Linked DNA regions of Posidoniimonas polymericola. The protein of the gene in region 2 binds, or shares a complex with, the protein of the main gene of each other region. Links are inferred from orthologs where the notes say so. Each region holds a gene or a part of one and is shown on either strand. Other genes may lie near its edges.

Region 1 (4,684 bases), on a different replicon or contig from region 2:
CCGACGGGTCAGCGCACCCTGCACCTCGGGGTCAATGAAATGGGTATGACGCTGGTTGTCACGCTGGGCCATCTGGGAACTCCGGAAACGCTGGTTGGCGCTACGAGGACGGTATCCACAATCACTGAAAACTAGGTCCCGGGCGGGCGCAGCGCCCCAATTGCTTGCCGCGGGGGGCGAATACCCGCTAGCGGCGGCCGGACGCCCGGCAAAAGCCCTCCAGAGCGTTCATCTTGACCCCCTCTTAGAATCGCAATAAACTTCTGCGCTGCTAGGAGTTGCGCGCTTTCGCGCCCCCCGGACCCGGGGGACCTAGCAGAACTGCGCCACCGGACTAGGCCCGCTCAGGGCTCGGTTGGGGCGTCGTCCAGCCAACGAGAACACCCTACCGCCCAAGGCGCCCCGTCGATTCGCCTAGCCGTGGCGGCACTGCTTACCCTGCGAAATCATGGATATTTTGGAACGCGTTTGGGAAGTCCTCTCGGGGATTGTCAACGCCATTCTCGGCCGCTTCGAGCGGCTGATCACCAGCATCTTCGGCTCGGCCAACGCCCGCTACCTAAAGCGGCTGCAGCCCAGGGTCGACGCGATCAATGCGCTGGAGCCCAAGTACGAGGCGATGAGCCACGACGAGCTGCGCGAGCAGACCACGCTCTTCCGCCAGCGTCTGGCCAAGGGCGAGACCCTCGACGACATCCTCGTCGAGGCGTTCGCCGTCTGCCGCGAGGCGGGCAAGCGGTTCCGCAGCATGCGGCACTACGACGTGCAGCTGCTCGGCGGCATGATCCTTCACGACGGCTCCATCGCCGAGATGGTGACCGGCGAAGGCAAGACGCTGGTCGCGACGCTCGCCGCGTACCTCAATGCGCTGGGCGGCAGCGTGCACGTGATCACGGTCAACGACTACCTCGCCCGCCGCGACATGGAGTGGATGGGCCCGCTGTTCACCAACCTCGGCCTGACGGTCGGCGCGATCTACTCCGGCATGGACGCCGCCGAACGCCAGCACGCCTACGACTGCGACATCACCTACGGCACCAACAACGAGTTCGGCTTCGACTACCTCCGCGACAACATGCGCATGGCCGCCAAGGGGGACGACCGCTTCCCCAAGCACATGCAGCAGAGCCAGGGCCCGCTGACCTTCGCCATCATCGACGAGGTCGACAACATCCTGATCGACGAGGCCCGCACGCCGCTGATCATCTCCGGCCCGGCCGAGGACGACATCACCAAGTACCAGCGGGCCGACAAGGTCGCCCGCGGGCTCAAGAAGGAAGTGCACTTCGAGGTCAAGGAGAAGGAGCACAACGTCAGCCTGACTGACGAGGGCGTCCGCGAGGCGGAGAAGCTGGCCGGCGTGGAGAGCTTCTACACGGCCGGCAACATGCAGTGGCCGCACCTGATCGACAACTCGCTCAAGGCCCACTTCCTCTACAAGCGCGACGTCAACTACGTCATCAACGACGGCAAGATCGTCATCGTCGACGAGTTTACCGGTCGTCTGATGGAGGGCCGCCAGTGGTCCGACGGCCTGCACCAGGCGGTCGAGGCCAAGGAGGGCGTGCAGATCAAGCAGGAGAACCAGACCCTCGCCACGGTCACGCTGCAGAACTTCTTCAAGCTCTACGACAAGCTCGGCGGCATGACCGGCACCGCGCTCACCGAGGCGGGTGAGTTCTGGAAGATCTACAAGCTCGACGTCATCGGCGTCCCCACCAACCGGCCGATGCAGCGGATCGAGAGCCCCGACGTCATCTACCGCAGCGAGCGCGAGAAGTACGTCGCGATCGCCGACGAGATCGAGCGGCTCAACAAGTTCACCACGGTCGAGACCACCGGCGGCGACTGGCACATCGGCAAGCTGGTGCGTGAGACCGAATCGGAGGTCGAGGTCGAGCTGTCCGACGCCACGAAGCGTCGGGAGGTGATCCCGATGAACAAGGTCAAGCACATCCAGAAGCCGGGCCGCCCGATCCTGGTCGGCACGGTGTCGATCGAGAAGAGCGAGGCCCTCGGAGCCCTGCTCAACGGCCGCGGCGTCAAGCACGAGGTGCTCAACGCCAAGCAGCACAAACGCGAGGCCGAGATCGTCGCGCAGGCGGGCCGCCTGGGCGCGGTGACCATCGCCACCAACATGGCCGGCCGCGGCACCGACATCGTCATGGGCGGCAACCCCGAGACCATGGCCTGGGCCGAGCTGCAGAACACCTACGCCTCGCGGCTGGACGTCCCCAACGAGGTCTGGGAAGAACGCGTCGACCACTACGAGAAGCAGTACCAGATGAAGGCCGAGGGCGAGCTGGCCAAGGGACTCGGCGGCTTGTGCGTGATCGGCACCGAGCGTCACGAGGCCCGCCGCATCGACCTGCAGCTCCGCGGCCGCTGCGGCCGCCAGGGCGACCCCGGCTCGAGCCGCTTCTACCTGTCGCTCGAAGACGACCTGATGCGGATCTTCGCCGGCGAGTGGGTCCGCTCGATCCTCACCCGGCTCGGCATGCAGGAGGGCGAGGCCATCGAGAGCAAGATGGTCAGCCGCCGCATCGAGGGGGCCCAGAAAAAGGTCGAGGAACGCAATTTCGAGATCCGCAAGAACCTCCTCGAGTACGACGAGGTGATGGACGAGCAGCGGAAGCGGGTCTACAACTACCGCCAGGCGATCCTCGACGGCGTCAACTGCCGCGACCTGATGCTCGAGATGATCCGCGAGCAGATCGACGACCGCCTCGGCACGATCCTCTCGCCCACCTACGGCGTCGAGACCTTCTCGGCCGCCGCCGGGTCGCTGCTCGGGGCCGAGCTCGACCCCCGCGACTACCGCAACACGCCCTACGAAGAAGCCGAGAAGATCGCCCACGACGAGGCCGAGCGGATGGCCGAGTCGAACGTCCAGGACGCGATCGACGAGAACCTGCCGCAGGACGCCGAGGACGAGTGGAACTGGTCCGCCCTCGCGACCTGGGCCAACACCCGCTACGGCACCAACTACCGCGACCGCGACCTCAAGAAGGTCGGCCGCGACATGCTCGACGAGCGGCTCGTGGACGACGCCCGCAAGTGGGTCGCCGCGGTCGACCTGAGCGACACCGCCCGGTTCCTCGACAAGGACTTCGGCGTCAACACGGCCCGCGGCTGGCTGTGGGACAAGTTCGCCATCCAGCTGACCGAGGAGGAGGTCGCCGACAAGGAGGCCCACCAGATCACCGAGCTGGCGCACGCCAAGGCCGAGGAGGCCTACGACTCCCGCGAGGCCGAGTACGCCATCATGGCCGCCTTCAACCGGTTCCGCGCCGGCGCCGGCGCCGGCGGTCAGCGCGGCGCGCTCGACCGCGAGGGCCTGGTCGAGTGGGCCAACCGCCGGTTCAACGTCGAATTGTCGCTCGACGACATCAAGAACAAGCAGGGCGAGGAGATCGCCAAGCTGCTGATCGCCCACAGCGCCGACGCCAACAAGAAGGCCCAGGAGGTCTTCACCGAGGCGATGAGCAAGCTCGACACGCTGTTCGCCGGCTCGCAGAACGCCCACGCCGACACGCTCGGCGCCGTCAGCGGGATGAACGGCAAGCTCGACGACCTGGCCAACTGGCTCAAGACCAACACCGGTGCCGAGCTGTCGACCGAGGAGCTCGCCGACCTCGACCAGGAGGCGGCCCGCCGCCGCGTGTCGCAGGCCGTGGAGGACCGCTTCCGCCCCGAGATGCGCCGCATGGAGCGCGGTCTCTTGCTGCAGCTCTTGGACAGCGCCTGGAAGGAGCACCTGCTGGCGATGGACCACCTGCGGTCCAGCGTCGGCCTCCGCGGCTACGCCCAGGTCGACCCGAAGGTCGAGTACAAGCGAGAGGGCATGCGGATGTTCGAGCAGATGTGGGACTCGCTCGGCGCGTACGTGACGGACCTGGTCTTCAAGATGGAGACCCTCGACACCGGCTTCGTCCAGAGCACGTGGGTCGAGCACGCCCAGGAACGCCACGACGCCGGCCCCAGCGCGACCGACATCGCCAAGCAGCAAGAAGCCGGCATCGACGCCAGCAACCAGGGCGAAAAAAAGCCCGAGCCGATCCGCAACCGCGAGGAGAAGGTCGGCCGCAACGAGCCCTGCCCCTGCGGAAGCGGCAAGAAGTACAAGCAGTGCTGCGGAAGAGCCGGCGGGGCTGGATAGACGACCAATTCAGACCACGGAGTTTGTGATGCGAAGCCGGACGACGATAGTTACCTGCGTGCTTTCGATCCCCATCGTCGTGATGGTAGCTCGGTTAGCCTCTGCTCAGCAGACAGCCGGACTGATTCATGATGCTCCTGGTCGAGTCCCCGTCCCCGCGATGGGTGGCCTCCACTTCGAGCCGCTCAAGGTCGATATCAACGCCGAGCCGCGCACCGCGCTCGGTATCCCTTACTCGGTCGAGCGGGCCATGCTGATGGACGGGGTCACGCCCGACGCCTCGTTCCGCGAGCTCCGTCTGGCACCCGAACCAGCGACGCTGCGCGCCTCGCCCCTGCCCCTCCTTCGGCTCTCGCCACCGCTGGAGCTGCGGATCCGGCCGAGCCAGCAACCGCTCGAGCTGCGGATGCCAAGCACGAGCCCGTTCCCGGTGATCGAGGAGTAGCACCGCAGGTCGGGTCACGAACCGCGGATTCGTAGTAGAATAGAAGAAGCGAGACTTTGCCTCACTTCAGGAGACACGCA
Region 2 (3,121 bases):
GGCGATCTGGTGCGCCCGCCAGACCGCCAGGCCCGCCAGCCGCATCTTGGCGATTTCTCGGTCGCTTTTGAGCTGGATCATGGCTGGGCCGGTGGCAGGGGGACGGTCTTCGTGAGGCTCGGCCGGGCGGCGAGCGGTTGTTCGGCAGCTACGGGGTTTGCGGACGGACGCTCTCTACCGCGTCCCACAACCGAGCAAAGACCTCCTCCAGGGCGCCGACCGCATCAATGCGTCGCAGCACGCCCCGCTGCTCGTAGTACGCCGCGAGTGGCTTGGTCAGATCGGCGTAGATCCGGAGCCGCTCGCGGACGGTTTCTTCCTTGTCGTCAGAACGGCCGCGTTTCCACAGCCGGTTCATCAGTTCTTCCTCAGGGATGACGAACTCCACCGCCAGGTTCAGCGGCTTGCCGCCGTGCTCCTGCAGGAGCTTGTCGAGCGCCTCGGCCTGGGGCAGCGTGCGGGGGAACCCGTCAAACAGGTACCCCTGCTCGCAGTCCGGCCCGTTCAGCCGCTCGGCCACCAGCTGCACCACGACATCGTCCGGCACCAGCTGTCCCTGGTCCAGGAACCCGCCGGCCTGCCGGCCGAGGGGGGTCCCGAGCTCGCGGGCCTCGCGGAGCACATCGCCGGTCGAGAGGTGCTTGATCCCCAGCTTCTCTGCCAAGCTGAGGGACTGGGTCCCCTTGCCGGCGCCGGGCGGTCCTATCAAGACGATTCTCATCAGCGGCGCCCGAGTCTTCGCGGTTCTAACGGCAGCGAACCAGCAGACAAACGCGAGCCCGCGGCGCGGCCTGGGGCCCCTCGCCCGATCCTACTCCAGCAGGCCCTTGTAGTTTCGCATCACCAGGTGGCTGTCGATCTTCTGCACCAGGTCGAACGCCACGCTCACGGCGATCAGCAGGCTGGTGCCACCGTAGAACATCGCGACCCCCCACGGGATGCCGAGCCACATGACGATCAGGGTTGGGATGATGGCGATCAACGCCAGGAACCCGGCCCCCACGTAGGTGATGCGGAACATCACCTTCTCCAGGTAATCGGCCGTCCGCTTGCCGGGGCGGTACCCCGGGATGAACGAGCCGTAGTTCTTTAGGTTGTCGGCCATGTCCTTCGGGTTGAAGGTGATGGCGGTCCAGAAGAAGCAGAAGAAGTAGATCATCAGCAGGAAGCAGACGTTGTAGAAGAACGACTCTCGGCTGAACGCGGCCGAGATGCCGGTGAACAACGACTTGAAGAAACCGGGGTCCCAGCTCTGCGCCAGCCGGCCCAGTCCTGAGTCGCCGAAGATGATCAGCGGGAACATCATCAGGCTGCTCGCGAAGATGATCGGCATCACGCCGGCCTGGTTGACCTTCAGCGGCAGGTACGAGCGGCCGCCCGCGGTCATGCGGCGTCCCCGCATGTGCTTGGCGCTCTGCATCGCGATCCGCCGCTGGCCGAGCGTGATAAACACCACGCCCACCACCACCCCGATAAACATCGCCGCTAGCAGGATGAGCTTCGGCGGGTCGAGCTTGCCGCCCTGGGCGCCGAGCGTCAGGGTGGACATGTCGATCAGCTGCAGGCCGGCCGCCGGCATCGAGGCCAGGATGCCCGCCATGATCAGCAGGCTGATCCCGTTGCCGATGCCGTACTCGTCGATCTGCTCGCCGAGCCACATCAGGAACACGGTGCCGCAGGTCATTGTCAGCACCGAGACGATCTTCCACCCCAGGAACATCCTCGGCACGCCCCCCGCGTCGTAGGCGAACTCGGGCGCAACCAGGCCCTGCCCCTCCGCGAACTGCGTGACGTAGAACCAGCTTTGTATTAGGCAGAGCACCACGGTTGCGTACCGTGTGTACTCGTTGATCTTCTTGCGACCCGCCTCACCCTCCTTCTGCAGCTGCTCGAGCTTCGGGATGACGCTCCCCAGCAGCTGGAAGATAATCGAGGCCGAGATGTACGGCATGATCCCCAGACCGAAGATCGTGACCGTGGTCAGGTTGCTGGCGCTGAGCACCGCGACCTGCTGCAGGATGTCGTTGATTCCGCCGCCCTGCGACTGGTTGATCTTGACCTGCTCGAGGTCGATCACCGGCAGGCTGACCTGGAAGCCGACGCGGTAGATCGCCAGCATCAGCAGCGTGAGGGCGATCTTCCGGCGCAGCTCGGGGATCTGGAAGACAACGCGGAGTTTTTCGAGCATCTTGCTTACACCGCTCCGGGCGGCTGTGCGGGGTTGGCCGGTAGTCGTCTGGCGGGCCCGGTCGTCTGCAGGCCCGGTTGCCGGGGAAGCGGCGTCGGGGGGAGCGGCTTCGGCCGCCCCGCGGACCAGTGTAACCTCTGCGGGCCAATCGTTTAACGCCAGCTCCCGCAGCCACTCGGCGGCGTCGGAGGCCCGTCGTGGCGCCGAATAACAGCGTTCTGCGGCGGGCCAGTCGCGAGGACGCCTGCGAGGACGCCGCTCGCTAGCAACCAGGTCGCTACGACTTGGCGGCCTGCTTCTTGGCCCGGGCCTCACGCTGCTTCTGGGCGACCGGGGTCTTGCCGGGCAGGGTCACCATCTCGCCGCCGGACTTCTCGATCTTCTCGACCGCCGACTTGCTGAACCGGTGCGCGGAGATCTTGAGCTTCTTGGTCAGCTCGCCGTCGCCCAGCACCTTGAGCAGGTCGAACCGCCCCTTGGCCAGGTTCTTGGTGGCCAGCGCCTCGAGGGTCACCTCTTCGCCGGCCTCAAAGACCGCGTCGATCTGACCGACGTTGACCACCACGACCGTGTCGGCGAAGCGGTTGTTGAAGCCGCGCTTCGGCACGCGGCGGACCATCGGCATCGACCCGCCCGCGAATGTGGGGTGCGACGAGTTGCCCGCGCGCGAACCCTGGCCCTTGTGGCCACGGCCGGAGGTCTTGCCGTGCCCGGAGCCCGGGCCGCGGCCGATCCGCTTGCGCTTCTTGTTCTTGTTTATACCGCGATGGACGTCGTCCAGAATCATGACAGGGTCACTCCACGGAGGCGTTCAATCTCGCTCTTCGGGCGGAGCTCTTGCAGAGCGGCCATCGTCGCCTTGACGAGCGGGATAGGATTATTGGAGCCGAAGCTCTTGGTCAGGATGTTGTGGATGCCGGCCGCCTCGCAGAC

The links. The genes of interacting proteins can lie anywhere in the genome.
Region 1: the proteins of secY (region 2) and Pla123a_RS09845 are in contact, whole or in part, in a crystal structure (PDB 3DIN), measured with the Thermotoga maritima proteins. The link is inferred for Posidoniimonas polymericola from one-to-one orthologs. Residues at the interface, in WP_004081795.1 of Thermotoga maritima: Glu108, Gly109, Glu110, Glu111, Ala236, Glu237, Arg238, Arg239, Ile240, Thr241, Ile242, Gln243, Tyr244, Ala245, Arg246, Arg247, Val248, Thr249, Gly250, Arg251, Arg252, Val253, Tyr254, Gly256, Ala257, Ser258, Thr259, Tyr260, Leu261, Pro262; in WP_004082002.1 of Thermotoga maritima: Glu261, Ala262, Arg263, Lys300, Ala301, Arg302, Thr303, Ile304, Ile305, Leu323, Tyr324, Asp325, Pro326, Val329, Ser330, Tyr333, Ile336, Lys340, Phe345, Val349, Glu363, Phe364, Tyr374, Ser375, Gly376, Gly377, Glu393, Ile395, Thr482, Ser483.

Annotation. Positions count from the first base shown.
Region 1 is NZ_SJPO01000004.1:199,408-204,091, forward strand. The notes cover bases 111-4,359. They hold Pla123a_RS09845 (preprotein translocase subunit SecA), read left to right. Parts: upstream 111-448; coding sequence 449-4,159; downstream 4,160-4,359. Other genes in these bases: Pla123a_RS09850 (hypothetical protein), read left to right, coding at 4,320-4,359. In the rest of the region: Pla123a_RS09840 (HAMP domain-containing protein), read right to left, coding at 1-72; more of Pla123a_RS09850, read left to right, coding at 4,360-4,604; Pla123a_RS09855 (hypothetical protein), read left to right, coding at 4,684-4,684. UniProt on the Escherichia coli protein: Required for protein export, interacts with the SecYEG preprotein conducting channel.
Region 2 is NZ_SJPO01000009.1:43,607-46,727, reverse strand. Bases 1-2,817 are described here. They hold secY (preprotein translocase subunit SecY), read right to left. Parts: upstream 2,189-2,817; coding sequence 812-2,188; downstream 1-811. Other genes in these bases: rplO (50S ribosomal protein L15), read right to left, coding at 2,466-2,817; Pla123a_RS17615 (adenylate kinase), read right to left, coding at 149-721; map (type I methionyl aminopeptidase), read right to left, coding at 1-81. In the rest of the region: more of rplO, read right to left, coding at 2,818-2,975; rpsE (30S ribosomal protein S5), read right to left, coding at 2,972-3,121. UniProt on the Escherichia coli protein: The central subunit of the protein translocation channel SecYEG. Consists of two halves formed by TMs 1-5 and 6-10.